DNA from 2 places in the Pseudomonas parafulva genome. Region 2 is predicted to be linked to the other one. Evidence: predicted binding sites of a transcription regulator. Region 2 holds the regulator's gene; the other holds the start of a gene.
The links. The regulator FliA, encoded in region 2, starts transcription of late flagellar genes. The targets are predictions, from matches to a motif close to CTAAAGTTTNNNNNNNNNNNGCCGNTAA.

Region 1 (7,817 bases), 1.6 Mb from region 2:
GCGCTGGCTGCGGTTGTGCTACTGGGCCCCAGACGCGGGCGCTACCGTGAAGGGCGATTGGTCGCGTTCGCGCCCTCGAGCATCCCGTTTCTGGCCTTGGGCTCTTGGATACTGATCATCGGCTGGTTCGGCTTCAATGTGATGAGTGCGCAAACCTTGCAGGGCGTCAGCGGCCTGGTCGCTATAAATTCATTAATGGCCATGGTTGGCGGCACGCTGGCCGCGCTGCTGGTGGGTCGCAACGACCCAGGGTTCCTGCACAACGGCCCGCTGGCAGGGCTGGTCGCCATTTGCGCAGGCTCCGACATCATGCATCCCGTGGGCGCGCTGGCTACGGGCCTGGTGGCCGGAGTTCTGTTCGTGTGGGCATTCACCGCCGCGCAGAACCGTTGGAAGATCGATGATGTTCTGGGTGTGTGGCCCCTACATGGGTTGTGTGGGGTATGGGGCGGAGTCGCCTGCGGTATTTTTGGGCAGGTCTGGATGGGGGGGCTGGGTGGGGTCAGCGTTTACAGCCAACTGCTGGGAAGCCTGGCCGGTGTAGCCGTGGCGCTGGTGGGTGGCCTGGCCGTCTATGGCGTGATCCGCAAGGTACTTGGCTTGCGGCTCAGTCACGAACAAGAGTTCGAGGGGGCAGATTTGTCCTTGCACCGGATAGGCGCTACGAGCCAGGACTGATACTCAAAAGATGCAGACGTCAGTAGGGCGGCATAGAATAACGGCCTGTGCAACTGAGTGAGGATATGTGCCATGTTGCCTGAATGCCAGCTGTTCGGCACCTTGGGTTGTCATTTGTGCGAGGTGGCTGAGGCCATACTGATGCCTTTTGTCGATCATGGATTGCTCGTCGAACTGGTCGACATTGCCGAAAGCGATGCGCTGTTCGAGCATTATGGCCTTGCAATCCCCGTGCTGAGACGTCGCGACAATGCGGCGGAATTGCTTTGGCCTTTCGATGCCGAACAAGTAGCGGCCTTTTTGAGGCACCCAAACCCCTAGTGGAGATTTGACCCTGCTCCACTGCAGAAACATCAATACGATGATCCGATTCAGGCACTGGGCGCAGCCTGAGTGTCGACTCCGCCTTCTGTTATCGGATCTGAACGTCATGTTGCTCACCCCACATTTCACCCTCAACGAAATGACCGTCTCCCAGGTCGCGGCCCGGAACGGTGTCGATAACACGCCTTCCCAGCCGGTCATCGACAATCTTCGTCTGCTGTGCGAAACCCTTGAACAGGTGCGTGCCCTCTGGAACGCGCCGATCATCATCAGCAGTGGATATCGCAGCGAGCAAGTCAACCGGTTGCTCGGCGGCGCCTCCAACAGCCAGCACATGCAGGGGCTCGCCGCTGACTTCACGGTCGTCGAGCGTTCTCCCAGGGACACGGTGCACCGCATCAGCACGAGCCCGATCGCGTTCGATCAGCTCATACTGGAATACGACCGCTGGGTGCACCTGTCTGTAACCCCTGGCATTCCACGCCGACAGGTGCTCACCCTGCGCAAGGGAGGTGGTTACCTCGCGGGTCTGGTATGAGACGGATTGACGGCAACGGAAGGATGTTCGTATGCTGTACATAAATACAGTATCAAGGTGAGCCCATGCTCAACGTCGAGCAATTGAAGTACAGCGTCAACCGGATGCCCGTCGACAGGGTGGCCGATGCTGTCTTGGAGCTGCGGCTTGAAGGCCTGGTCACCGACGACCGCACGCCTTTCGGCAAGGTGCACTTCAACACCTGCTTTGCCGAGGTGGAGGCGCTGTTCCAGCGGGCTGGCTACCACCGGGGGCTGGATGTGGTGGGTTATGAAGGGCTGGTGTATGCGCTGTACGACCCCAGCCGCTGGGAGCCCGTTCAGGTGCTGCGCTGGCTCAAGGCGCGCAGCGAGTCGCTGGCCCAGGCTGGCTGATCGGCGGGGCTTGAAGGATAATACGCCGCCAAGCCAGGTTCCGAGCCCGACGATGACGCCATTCGACCCCGCCCGACTGCAAGCCAGCACGGTATGTCTGCCTCCTGGTCCATGGGCTACGGTGCTCGATTGCTTGTGCGATCACTTCAAGGCCATTGACCGTAGCCAGTGGGTGGACCGTTTTGCCCGGGGACGGGTGCTGGGCGCGGACGGCCAGGCTATTTCGGCCGGTGATCCCTACAAGCGCGGTCTGCGTCTGCACTATTTTCGCGAAGTGCCGAACGAGCGAGTGATTCCCGTGCAGGAAGCGATATTGCATGTGGACGAACACCTGGTGGTAGCTGACAAACCCCATTTTCTGCCGGTCACCCCAGGGGGTGCGTACGTGGAGCAGACCTTGCTGCGCCGTCTCATCCATCGGCTGGACAATCCGCACCTGGTGCCCCTGCACCGCATCGATCGGCACACGGCGGGGCTGGTGCTGTTCTCGGCCAACCCTGAGTCACGCAGCGCTTACCAGCGCTTGTTTCCAGAGCGGCGGATCGAAAAACGCTATCAGGCCATTGCCGCAGCGCTTGGGCAGCATACCTTCCCACTGGTGCACCGCAGCCGCCTGGAACACGGGGAGCCGTTCTTTCGCATGCATGAGGTGCAAGGGCCGGCCAACAGTGAGACGCACGCCCGCGTATTGGAAAAGAACGAGGAGCATTGGCGGTATGAACTCTCGCCCATCACGGGCAAGACGCATCAGCTGCGTGTGCACATGGCTGCTTTGGGAGCAGGCATCAGTAACGACCCGTTCTACCCGGCATTGCTTGATGTAGAGGATGACTATCAACGGCCGCTGAAATTGCTGGCGCAAAGCCTGAGTTTCGATGATCCGTTAACCGGGCAGGCCCGCCGTTTCGAAACCCGTCTGCGGCTTGACTGGTAACGTTGGTCATGCAAAGGGTCGACGATGCCGACCCTCGCGAGTTATCCGATCTAGCGGTTAAAGCGCTCCACCAGTGAATATTGGCTACCGGCCGTGCTGTTGAGGGCCTCACTCAGCACTGCCGAGTGCTGTGCCTGCTCGGCAGTTTGGTCGGCCAGGTCGGCAATGGTGCTGATGTTACGGCTGATCTCGTCGGCCACCGCAGTCTGTTCCTCGGTCGCAGCGGCAATTTGCGTGGCCATGTCGGTGATGTTCGCCACGGCTTCACTGATGCCCACTAGCGCCTCGTCAGCCTGCATGACCCGATCAACACCTTCCTGGGCCTGGCGGTGCCCACTTTCCATGGTCGTCACGGCGTTGCTGGCAGTTTGCTGGAGCTTGGCGATCAGGCCGTGAATCTGCCCGGTCGATTCAGCCGTGCGCTGGGCCAGCTGCCGCACTTCGTCGGCAACCACGGCGAAGCCCCGGCCCATTTCGCCTGCCCGTGCCGCTTCGATGGCGGCGTTCAACGCCAGCAAGTTGGTCTGGTCGGCAATGCCCTTGATGACATCGACCACACCGCCGATCTCGTCGCTGTCCTTGGCCAATTGCGTCACGGTCTGCCCAGTTTCTCCAACTGCGGCTGACAAGCGTTCGATGGCTGCCCGGGTTTCACCGGCAATTTGACGGCCCTGGCCTGTCAAGCGATTGGCCTGCTGGGTCGCATCGGCGGTGCGTTGTACATGGTTGGCCACCTCCTGGGTGGTGGCGGCCATCTGGTTCACTGCGGCAGCGACCTGTTCGGTTTCCACACGCTGGCGCTCTAGGCCTGATGAACTCATATGCGCCAGCTCGTCTGACTGCCGCGCCTGATCGCTCAGGTGCTCGGCGCTGTCCTGCAACCGTGTCAGGCAGGTCTTCATCCGGGCATCCTGGCTGAGCATGGCCATTTCCAGGCGCGCCTGCACGCCACGGCTGTCGGTATACATCTGCGCAATCAGTGGATCGGACGTGGTCTGTTCGGCCAGGCGCAACAAGCGCTTGAGCCCACGTTGTTGCCAGGTCAGGCCGAGCAGGCCCAGGGGGACCGACAACGCTGCCGCCAAGGCAAAACCCCATGAGTGTCCGAGCCAGTTGCCGATGAGGAAGCCTATCTGGCTGATCAGGATGAATGGCAACCAGTCCTGCAACACGGGTAACCAACGATCACGGCGCGGCACAGCAGGCTTGCCTTGGTTGATACGCTGGTACAGGGCCTCGGCCCGGCGAATTTGCTCGGCAGTGGGCTTGACGCGCACCGACTCGAAGCCGACGACCTGATTGTTGTCGAAAATCGGTGTGACGTACGCATTGACCCAGTAGTGGTCACCCGACTTGCAACGGTTTTTGACGATGCCCATCCAGGGCAGCCCCTGCTTGAGGGTCTGCCACATGTGAGCAAACACGGCGGGCGGCACATCAGGATGACGCACCAGGTTGTGCGCTGCGCCCATCAATTCATCGCGGGTGAAGCCACTGATTTCGATGAAGGCATCGTTGCAGTAAGTGATCACGCCTTTGGCATTGGTGGTGGAAATCAACCGCTGCTTGGCAGGGAAAGTCCGTTCTCTCTGGGTAATGGGCTGGTTGTTGCGCATGGCTAGGATGTCCGCAGGGCTTTGGACTGGTATCGGCACGGTGCGCGCTTTATTGAGGGAATATTTCTAGGAATTGACCCATGGCAGTGCATGGCAGATACGGGTGGGCTACTGGCATTTCGCGGTCGGTTCCCACTGCGATTTTCATAGGTACTTTGGTGGAGGGGAGGCTAGCAAGGGCAGATTGGAAGAAGGAGGGTGCCAGCCTGCGCACAGACTGGCACCCGCGCGGGGCCTACGCGGCGATCAACTGACGCAGCACGTAGTGCAGGATTCCACCCGCCTTGAAGTACTCCACTTCATTGAGGGTGTCGATCCGGCAGAGCACGTCGATCTGCTCCTTCGTGCCGTCTTCGCGGAGGATGGTCAGTGCCAGGCTCATGCCCGGCACAATGGCAGCCCCCTCCAGGCCAGTGATATCGATCTGCTCTCTACCCGTCAGGCCGAGTTGTTTACGGTCCTGGCCTGCCTTGAACTGCAACGGCAGCACGCCCATGCCAACCAGATTGGAGCGGTGAATACGCTCGAAGCTTTCGGCCAGCACTGCCTTCACGCCAAGTAAATTCGTGCCCTTGGCAGCCCAGTCGCGGCTGGAGCCTGTGCCGTATTCCTGGCCGGCGATCACCACCAGGGGCGTGCCTTGCTGCTGGTAGCGCATGGCGGCGTCGTAGATCGAGAGTTTCTCGCCGCTTGGCACATGCACGGTATTGCCGCCTTCTTCGCCTGCAAGCATCTCGTTGCGGATGCGAATATTGGCGAACGTACCGCGCATCATGACTTCATGGTTGCCGCGCCTTGACCCGTAGGAATTGAAATCGCGAGGCTCCACACCCTTCTCGCGCAGATAGCGACCCGCAGGGCTATCGGCCTTGATATTGCCGGCCGGAGAGATATGGTCCGTTGTGACCGAGTCGCCCAGCAACGCCAGGATGCGGGCGTTGTGGATATCGGTGATCCGAGGCGCCGGTCCTTCGAGACCTTCGAAGAAAGGGGGGTGCTGAATATAGGTCGAGTCTTCTTGCCATACATACGTGGCAGCCTCTGGCACTTCGATAGCCTGCCACTGCTCGTCGCCCGCGAACACTTCGGCATATTCCTTGTGGAACATGGCCGTGCTTACCTTGGCCACAGCCTCGGCGACTTCTTGCTGGCTAGGCCATATGTCCTTCAGATAGACCGGCTGCCCGTGCTTGTCGGTGCCCAATGGATCCTGGGTCAGGTCGACTTTCACGCTACCAGCCAGTGCATAAGCCACGACCAGAGGCGGTGAGGCGAGCCAGTTGGTCTTGACCAGTGGATGCACGCGTCCTTCGAAGTTACGGTTGCCGGACAACACCGAGGCGACGGTCAGGTCGGCGCTGCTGATGGCGTTTTCGATAGGCTCGTCCAAGGGGCCTGAGTTGCCGATACAGGTGGTGCAGCCATAACCGACGAGATCAAACCCGAGCTCGTCGAGGTAGGGCGTGAGACCCGCCGCCTCGAAGTATTCGGTGACCACCTTGGACCCCGGTGCCAGCGAGCTTTTCACCCATGGCTTGCGCTGCAAACCTTTCTCGAGGGCTTTCTTGGCCACAAGGCCGGCCGCCATCATCACACTGGGGTTGGAGGTGTTGGTGCAGGAGGTGATAGCCGCAATGACCACGGCGCCGTCGCGCAGGGTGTGGGTCTGGCCTTGGTGACTGTAGTCGGCTTCGCCCGCCTGATCGGCATTGCCCACGGCAACGCCACCCCCGCCCTCGCTCTCAAGCCTGCCGACTTCCTTGGCGGCAGGTTTGGGTTGCAGCTCGACGAACTGTTCGAACGCCTGCTTGACCTGGGCTAGGGCAACCCGGTCTTGCGGACGTTTGGGGCCGGCCAGGCTGGACTCAACCTCATTCATGTCCAGCGCCAGCGTGTCGCTGAAGATGGGCTCCTGCCCAGGCAGGCGCCACAACCCCTGAGCCTTGCAGTAGGCCTCGACCAGTTGCACGGTTGCTTCAGGTCGACCCGACAGGCGCAGGTAATCCAGCGTCACTTGATCGACGGGGAAGAAGCCACAGGTTGCGCCGTACTCCGGAGCCATGTTGGCAATGGTGGCGCGGTCAGCCAAGGGCAGTTCGGCCAGACCGTCGCCATAGAACTCCACGAACTTACCTACCACGCCTTTCTTGCGCAGCATCTGGGTGACCGTCAGCACAAGATCGGTGGCTGTGATGCCTTCGCGCAGCTTGCCCGTGAGCTTGAAGCCGATGACCTGTGGGATCAGCATCGACACAGGCTGGCCAAGCATGGCGGCCTCCGCTTCGATGCCCCCCACGCCCCAGCCCAGCACGCCCAGCCCGTTGATCATGGTGGTGTGGGAGTCGGTGCCGACCAGCGTGTCCGGGAAGGCATAGGTGCGGCCGTCGGCTTCGCGGGTCCACACGGTACGCCCCAGGTATTCGAGGTTCACCTGGTGGCAGATGCCAGTGCCAGGCGGTACCACACTGAAGTTATCGAAGGCACTCTGGCCCCAACGCAGGAACGCATAGCGCTCGCCGTTGCGTTGCATCTCAATGTCGACGTTCTCGCCAAAGGCCTGCGGTGTCCCATATCGATCGACCATCACGGAGTGGTCGATCACCAGGTCCACAGGCGAGAGCGGGTTGATGCGCTGGGGATCGCCGCCAGCCTTGGCCATGGCCGCGCGCATGGCGGCGAGGTCCACCACGGCTGGCACGCCGGTGAAGTCTTGCATCAGTACACGCGCGGGACGGTACTGGATTTCGCGGTCCGAGCGCTTTTCAACGAGCCACTGGGCCAGTGCCTGCAGGTCTTCGCCGGTAACGGTCTTGCCGTCCTCCCAGCGCAGCAGGTTCTCCAGCAGCACCTTGAGCGACATGGGCAATTGCTGCAGGTCCCCGAGCTGCCGAGCAGCTTTCGGAAGGCTGAAGTAGTGATAGGTATTGTCACCGACATCGAGCGACGTGAGGGTATTCAGGCTATCGAGCGAGGGCATTGCCAACTCCTTCTGAGCCGGTGCCCCGGCAACGTCTCTAAGGGCTGCCGGTGGCACCGCTGTGTACAGGCCCGCACGGCACGGGTCCGACTGAATGGTCAGGTTAGTCCTGTTTGCCTGACCTGACCCTTTTCTGGACCAGCGGGGCATGTCCCAGGTTCCGATCTTCCTTTATCATCGCCGCCCTGCCGGCGCCTGTGTCGCGCCAGCCGTCGTGGAGTGAGAGATGGAAACCCTGTTCATGCATTGCCGGCCCGGCTTCGAGGGTGAGGTGTGCGCCGAAATCAGTGAACATGCCGCCCGCCTGGGGATTGCCGGCTATGCCAAAGGCAAGCCTGGCAGCGCCAGCGCCGAGTTCGTCTGCAGCGAGCAAGGC
Region 2 (7,817 bases):
TTGTAGTTGAGCCGCTCGTCACCGGGCAGAATCTTCACGGTGCCACGGCCATCGATCATCATCTGCTTGCCGCCGGGCGCCAACAGCGCAAGCCCGGGACGCAGGATGTCGCCATCTTCGGCTTCCTTGACGCTGATGCGGCACAGCTTGTCCAGGCGTTCTGCAAAGGCTTTGGTGAAGGCTGCCGGCATGTGCTGAACGAGCACGATCGGCGCCGGGAAATTGCCTGGCAACTGCGTCAGCACCCGCTGCAAGGCCACCGGCCCCCCAGTCGAGGTGCCGATGGCCACCAACTTGTACGGCTTGCGCTTGGGCGCTGGTGAATGCGCAGCGGCTGGCCTGACGGGCGCGGCGGCGCTTCGCACCGGGGCCGGCCCTGCAGCGCTCGTGGCCGTTGTGGGTGTCGGCGCGGAGGCCGCAGCGGGCGCGGGCGCCGGGCGGGCGTAACTGGTCATGCGGCGGTTGCTACGCGACAGGGTATGCACCTTCTCGCACAGCATCTGCTTGACCTTCTCGGGGTTGCGCGAAATGTCTTCGAAATTCTTCGGCAGGTAGTCTACCGCCCCGGCATCGAGCGCATCGAGCGTGACCCGAGCACCTTCATGGGTGAGCGACGAGAACATCAGCACAGGCGTCGGGCACCGTTGCATGATGTGCCGCACCGCCGTGATGCCATCCATCATGGGCATCTCGTAGTCCATGGTGATCACATCGGGCTTGAGCGCAAGCGCCTGGTCGATCGCTTCCTTGCCGTTGGTTGCAGTGCCCACCACCTGGATCGTCGAGTCCCCCGAGAGGATTTCCGAGACGCGGCGGCGGAAGAAACCGGAATCATCCACCACCAGGACCTTGACTGCCATAAACACTCCGTTAGGTGACGCCCCCGGCCAGGGGGACGCCACCGAGATCAAATACGCCGCGCGGCGTAACGCTTGAGCATGCTCGGGACGTCGAGGATCAGCGCAATGCGACCGTCGCCGGTGATGGTGGCCCCGGACATGCCCGGGGTGCCTTGCAACATCTTGCCCAGTGGCTTGATTACCACTTCTTCCTGGCCCACCAGTTGATCGACGACAAAGCCGATGCGCTGGGTGCCGACCGACAGGATCACCACGTGACCTTCGTGCTGTTCTTCATGCACCTGGCCCTGGACCAGCCAGCGCTTGAGGTAGAACAGCGGTAACGCCTTGTCCCGTACGATCACCACTTCCTGACCATCGACCACGTTGGTGCGCGACAAGTCCAGGTGGAAGATCTCGTTGACGTTGACCAGCGGGAAGGCGAACGCCTGGTTGCCCAGCATCACCATCAAGGTCGGCATGATCGCCAGGGTCAGCGGGACCTTGATGACGATCTTCGAGCCCTGCCCCTTGGCCGAGTAGATGTTGATCGAGCCGTTGAGCTGGGAAATCTTGGTCTTGACCACGTCCATGCCCACGCCCCGCCCAGAGACGTCGGAAATCTCGGTCTTGGTGGAAAAGCCTGGGGCGAAGATCAGGTTGTAGCAGTCCGACTCGCTCAAACGGTCGGCGGCGTCCTTGTCCATCAGGCCCTTTTCCACGGCCTTGACACGCAGCACGTTCGGGTCCATACCTTTGCCGTCGTCGGAAATCGACAGCAGGATATGGTCACCCTCCTGCTCGGCAGACAATACGACGCGCCCTGTGCGCGCCTTGCCCGCAGCCTCGCGCTCATCGGGCATTTCCACCCCATGGTCCACGGCATTGCGCACCAAGTGCACCAGCGGGTCGGCCAGCGCCTCGACCAGGTTCTTGTCCAGGTCGGTTTCTTCGCCCACCAGTTCAAGGTTGATCTCTTTCTTCAACTGCCGCGCCAGGTCACGCACCAGGCGCGGGAAGCGGCCGAACACTTTCTTGATCGGCTGCATGCGCGTCTTCATCACCGCCGTCTGCAAGTCGGCGGTGACCACATCGAGGTTCGACACGGCCTTGGACATGGCTTCATCGCCGCTGTTCAGGCCCAGGCGGACCAGACGGTTACGCACCAGCACCAGTTCGCCGACCATGTTCATGATCTCGTCCAGGCGCGCGGTGTCGACCCTGACGGTCGTTTCCGCTTCGCTGACCGCGTGCTTGTCGGCGCTCGCCGCCGGCGCCCGTGGGGCAGCAGCAGGCTTGGGCGCTGCAGCAGGTGGCGCCGCGCCAGCAGGACGGCTGACTGCCGGCGCTTCGACCTTGGCTGTGGCTGCGGCCTGAACACTGGCAGGTGCTTCGACGCCAGCCACGTCGCCATTGAACTTGCCCTTGCCATGCAGCTGGTCCAGCAACGCTTCGAACTCCTGTTCGCTGATGTCGTCGCCCGTGGTGGCAGGCGCTGGCTCGACAGGCGTCGCAGCCTTGGCTGCGGGCAAGGCATCAGCCTGGAACGTGCCTTTGCCATGCAACTGGTCCAGCAGCGACTCGAACTCGGCGTCGGTGATTTCGTCACTGACCGGCTCGGCCGCGGCAGCCACCGGCTGGGCGGTCACTTCGGCACTGAACTGGCCTTTGCCATGCAACTGGTCGAGCAGCGACTCGAATTCGGCATCGGTGATGTCGTCACCCTGGTCGCTGACGGGCTCGGCAGGCATCTGCTCGGCCGCTGCGGCCTGGGCCTTCACCGCGTCGAGCGAATCGAGCAGCTGCTCGAATTCGCTGTCAGTGATGTCCGCCTCGGTCGCTTGCGGCGCCTGCTGCACAGGCGCGGGCTCAACCGGCACGGGCGCCGCCGGGGCCGGGGCCGCGTCGGCGCTGCCAGGCTCTGCCAGACGCGCCAGGGCTGCCAGCAGTTCTGGCGTGGCCGGGGTCACTTCGCTGCGCTCACGCACTTGGGCAAACATGCCGTTGACGGCATCCAGTGCTTCGAGCACCACATCCATCAGCTCTGCATCGACCCGGCGCTCACCTTTGCGCAGCACGTCGAACACGTTCTCGGCGATATGGCAGCACTCCACCAGCTCATTGAGCTGGAGGAAGCCGGCGCCCCCTTTTACAGTGTGGAAACCGCGAAAAATCGCATTGAGCAAGTCGGCATCGTCAGGGCGGCTTTCAAGCTCGACCAGCTGCTCGGACAATTGCTCAAGTATTTCACCGGCTTCTACCAGGAAATCCTGAAGGATTTCTTCATCGGCGCCGAAGCTCATCAAAGGTGCTCCTTAAAAACCCAGGCTGGATAGCAGATCATCGACATCGTCCTGACCGGACACGACGTCTTCACGCTTATCGGCATGAATCTGCGGACCTTCACCCCGAGTCGGATGTTTTTCTCGATCTTTTTCTGCGCGCAATTGATCCTGGTCATGCTGGATGCCCGCAAAGCGGTCGACCTGGCTGGCCATCATCACCAATTTCAGCAGGTTGCTTTCCACCTCGGTCACCAACGCCGTGACGCGCTTGATCACCTGCCCGGTCAGGTCCTGGTAATCCTGGGCCAGCAGGATGTCGTTGAGATGGCCGGCCACCTTGCGGTTACCCTCAGCGCTGTGTGCCAGGAAACCGTCGACGCGCTTGGCCAGGTCACGAAACTCCGTGGCGTTCACTTCGCGGCGCATGAAGCGCTGCCAATCGGCACTCAGCGCTTTGGCCTCGCTGGCCAGGTCGTTGAGCACAGGCGTGCTTTCCTCGACCAGGTCCATGGTGCGGTTTGCCGCCCCTTCGGTGAGCTTGACCACATAGGACAGGCGTTCGGTGGCGTCGGTAATCTGCGACACCTCCTCGGCCTGGGGTATGGTCGGGTCGATCTGAAAACTGACGATGGCGCTGTGCAGTTCGCGGGTCAGCTTGCCCACTTCCTGGTACAGCCCCCGATCGCGGGTCTGGTTCAACTCGTGAATGAGTTGCACCGCCTCGCCGAACCGTCCGCGCTCCAGGCTTTCGACCAACTCCTGGGCATGCTTCTTGAGGGTCGATTCGAACTCGCCCAATGACGTGTGTGATGAACTCATGGCGCGCCCCCTGACGTGACTCAGCCGTTGACGCGTTCGAAGATCTTCTCGATCTTTTCTTTGAGCACCTGGGCGGTGAACGGCTTGACCACATAGCCATTCACGCCTGCCTGGGCGGCCTCGATGATCTGGTCGCGCTTGGCTTCAGCGGTCACCATCAACACCGGCAAGGTCTTGAGCTTGTCGCTGGCGCGGACTTTGCGCAGCAGGTCGATACCGGACATGCCTGGCATGTTCCAGTCGGTTACCAGGAAGTCGTAATGGCCACTTTCGAGCATCGGCAGCGCCGTCGTGCCGTCATCGGCTTCGTCGGTGTTGGCGAAGCCCAGGTCACGCAGCAGGTTCTTGATGATGCGCCGCATCGTCGAAAAGTCGTCGACGATGAGGATTTTCATGTTCTTGTCCAATTAGACCTCCAAGCAGTCTCAAACGCGCTCGGCCCCGAGCGCGCACTCAATCGATTCGGTACAACGTGGAAAACGGCAACGACGACGGCGGGCTCAACGGGCCCGCCATTCCCCCAGGCGGCTGCGCAGGCGCGCGGCGCATTGGCTGTGCAACTGGCTGACCCGCGACTCGCTGACCCCCAAGACCTCACCGATCTCCTTGAGGTTCAGTTCCTCGTCGTAGTACAGCGCCAGCACCAGGCGCTCGCGCTCCGGCAGGTTGGCGATGGCCTCGGTCAACGCGACCTGGAACCGCTCTTCCTCCAACCCACGGGCAGGTTCGGCCTGGCCGCTGACGCCATCCTCATGCAAGCCTTCGTGCTCGCCGTCCTGCAACAGGTCGTCGAAGCTGAACAGGCGGCTGCCCAGTGTGTCGTTGAGAATCCCGTAATAATCATCGAGGCTCAACTTGAGTTCGGCAGCAACTTCATGATCTTTAGCGTCGCGGCCAGTTTTGGCTTCGACCGCACGCATGGCATCGCTGACCATGCGGGTATTGCGGTGCACCGAACGCGGTGCCCAATCGCCTTTGCGCACCTCGTCGAGCATGGCCCCGCGAATGCGGATGCCGGCATAGGTCTCGAAACTGGCGCCCTTGCTGGCGTCATACTTGTTGGCAACCTCGAGCAGACCGATCATGCCCGCCTGGATCAGGTCCTCGACCTGCACGTTGGCCGGCAGTCGCGCCAACAGGTGGTAGGCAATGCGCTTGACCAGCGGCGCATAACGCTCGATCAGCTCATACTGCGCGTCTTTCGAGGCGCGGCTGTACATCTTGAAGCCGCTGGCGCTCATGACATCGAACCTGCACTGGTCGGCTGCACCAGGCGTTCGACGAAGAACTCCAGATGGCCACGGGGGTTGGCGGGCAGCGGCCAGCTGTCGACCTTCTGCGCGATGGCCTTGAAGGCCAGGGCGCATTTGGAGCGCGGGAACGCTTCGTACACGGCGCGTTGCTTCTGGACCGCCTTGCGCACGCACTCGTCGTAAGGCACGGCGCCCACGTACTGAAGCGCCACATCCAGGAAGCGGTCGGTGACCTTGGTCAGCTTGGCGAACAAGTTACGCCCCTCCTGAGGGCTCTGGGCCATATTGGCCAGCACCCGGAAGCGGTTCATGCCGTAATCACGGTTAAGCAGCTTGATCAGCGCATAGGCGTCGGTGATCGAGGTCGGCTCATCGCAGACCACCAGCAGCACTTCCTGGGCCGCGCGCACGAAGCTGACCACCGAATCACCGATGCCGGCAGCGGTATCGATCACCAGCACGTCAAGGTTGTCGCCGACTTCGCTGAACGCCTGGATCAAGCCCGCATGCTGGGCAGGCGCCAGGTGCACCATGCTCTGGGTACCCGAAGCGGCCGGGACGATGCGCACACCGCCTGGGCCCTGCAGCATCACATCGCGCAGTTCGCAACGCCCTTCGATGACATCTGCCAGCGTGCGCTTGGGCGCAAGGCCCAGCAACACATCAACATTGGCCAGCCCAAGGTCGGCGTCGAGCAGCATGACCCTGCGGCCCAGCTCGGCCAGCGCAAGAGACAGGTTCACTGAAACATTTGTCTTGCCGACGCCACCTTTGCCACCGGTCACGGCGATTACCTGTACGGGATGCATGCTACCCATGTCTGTTCTTTACCTTGTCTCGCTGGGACTCAGGCCACACGAAGGGCAATGCTGCGTATCCCTCGGCATAGCTACCTTGCACACATTTCATTTTCAACCCGCTCGCCGTGGGTTGTGGTAGAGATCAGCGAACATGTCGGCCATGGCCTCCTCGCTGGGCTCGTCCTGCTGCTGCACATTGACCGCGCGGGTGACCAGCTGGTGCCCACGGGGCAGGTGCAGATCGTCCGGGATACGCGGCCCATCGGTAAGGTAGGCCACGGGCAGTCGGAAACTGATGGCAAGGCTCAGGACATCGCCCAGGCTTGCCGACTCGTCGAGTTTGGTCAGGATGCAGCCGGCCAGCCCGCAGCGCTTGTAGCTGTGGTAGGCCGCGGTCAGCACCTGCTTCTGGCTGGTGGTGGCCAGGACCAGGTAATTCTTCGCCGCGATGCCGCGACCGGCCAGGGTATCGAGCTGCATGCGTAACGCCGGGTCGCTGGCTTGCAGGCCCGCCGTATCGATCAGCACCACGCGCTTGCGCAGCAGAGGCTCGAGCGCCGCCGCCAACGACTGGCCGGGGTCGACATAGGTCACCGGCACATTCAGGATTCGGCCCAGGGTCTTGAGCTGCTCCTGCGCCCCGATACGGAAACTGTCCATGCTCACCAGCGCCAGGTTGTGGGCGCCGTACTTGAGCACATAGCGCGCCGCGAGCTTGGCCAGGGTGGTGGTCTTGCCCATACCGGCCGGGCCGACGACGGCAATCACACCGCCGTCCTCGATCGGTTCCACGTCGGGCGTACGGATCATGCGCGCCAGGTGCGCCAGCAGCATACGCCAGGCGTGGCGAGGCTCCTCGATGTCCTTGGTCAGCTCGAGCAATTCACGGGCGATGGGGCCAGACAGGCCAATGCGCTGCAGCCGGCGCCACAACGTGGCCTGCTGCGGCTTGCTACCTTGCAACTGGGTCCAGGCCAGCGACCCCAGTTGCACTTCCAGCAGCTCGCGCAAGCCGGACAGCTCAGAGCGCATGGCATCGAACAGGCGCGGGTCCACCGAGGCCTGGCTGCTTGCGGTGGTGGCCGGCTGCGGGGCGTCAACGTGCGGCTCGACCAAAGGCTCGGCCGCCGTGAGCGACTGACCGGCGAACAGTTGGCGATTGCTGTCACTGCTGTCCGGGCGCTGTTCGAGCTCGGCCTTGGCCGTGGCGATGCGCGTGTGGGTCTTGCGCAGCTCTTCTTCGAGTTCGACGTTCGGTACCCGAGGCGCCAGGGCGGACAGCTTGTAGTCCAGCGCGGCGGTCAGTTCAACGCCGCCTGCGATACGGCGATTGCCGATGATGGCCGCATCAGCGCCCAGCTCATCGCGGACCAGCTTCATGGCCTGACGCATATCAGCGGCGAAGAATCGCTTAACTTGCATTATCCACTACCTCAGCCATTAGGGCCCACGGTGGCAACGATGGTGACTTGCTTGTTGTCCGGTATTTCCTGATACGCCAGCACATGCAAATTCGGTACGGCCAGCCGACCGAAACGCGACAGCATGGCGCGGATCGGGCCGGCCACCAGGAGGATGGCCGGCTGGCCTTGCATCTCCTGGCGCTGTGCGGCTTCGATCAGTGAACGCTGCAGCTTTTCGGCCATGCTTGGTTCAAGAAGCACTCCGTCTTCCTGACCTTGCCCGGCCCTCTGCAGACTATTTAGCAAGATCTGTTCCAACCTGGGCTCCAAGGTAATCACAGGCAGCTCGGACTCAACGCCAACAATGCTTTGCACGATGGCGCGACACAATCCGACGCGCACCGCCGCGACCAGAGCG

Region 1: a site for FliA is predicted at 4,494-4,521, ahead of B2J77_RS07035 (methyl-accepting chemotaxis protein). Genes of this name have one in related genera too.

The regions. Positions count from the first base shown of each region.
Region 1 is NZ_CP019952.1:1,569,246-1,577,062, forward strand. Features, by position in the region: gene B2J77_RS07010 (ammonium transporter) at 1-678, shown strand, start outside; gene B2J77_RS07015 (glutaredoxin family protein) at 751-999, shown strand; gene B2J77_RS07020 (D-Ala-D-Ala carboxypeptidase family metallohydrolase) at 1,109-1,540, shown strand; gene B2J77_RS07025 (hypothetical protein) at 1,606-1,914, shown strand; gene B2J77_RS07030 (pseudouridine synthase) at 1,967-2,848, shown strand; gene B2J77_RS07035 (methyl-accepting chemotaxis protein) at 2,899-4,464, opposite strand; gene acnA (aconitate hydratase AcnA) at 4,700-7,441, opposite strand; gene rlmM (23S rRNA (cytidine(2498)-2'-O)-methyltransferase RlmM) at 7,668-7,817, shown strand, end outside.
Region 2 is NZ_CP019952.1:3,142,703-3,150,519, forward strand. Features, by position in the region: gene B2J77_RS14000 (protein-glutamate methylesterase/protein-glutamine glutaminase) at 1-860, opposite strand, end outside; gene B2J77_RS14005 (chemotaxis protein CheA) at 908-3,142, opposite strand; gene B2J77_RS14010 (protein phosphatase CheZ) at 3,155-3,943, opposite strand; gene B2J77_RS14015 (chemotaxis response regulator CheY) at 3,964-4,338, opposite strand; gene fliA (RNA polymerase sigma factor FliA) at 4,444-5,184, opposite strand; gene fleN (flagellar synthesis regulator FleN) at 5,181-6,014, opposite strand; gene flhF (flagellar biosynthesis protein FlhF) at 6,108-7,418, opposite strand; gene flhA (flagellar biosynthesis protein FlhA) at 7,430-7,817, opposite strand, start outside.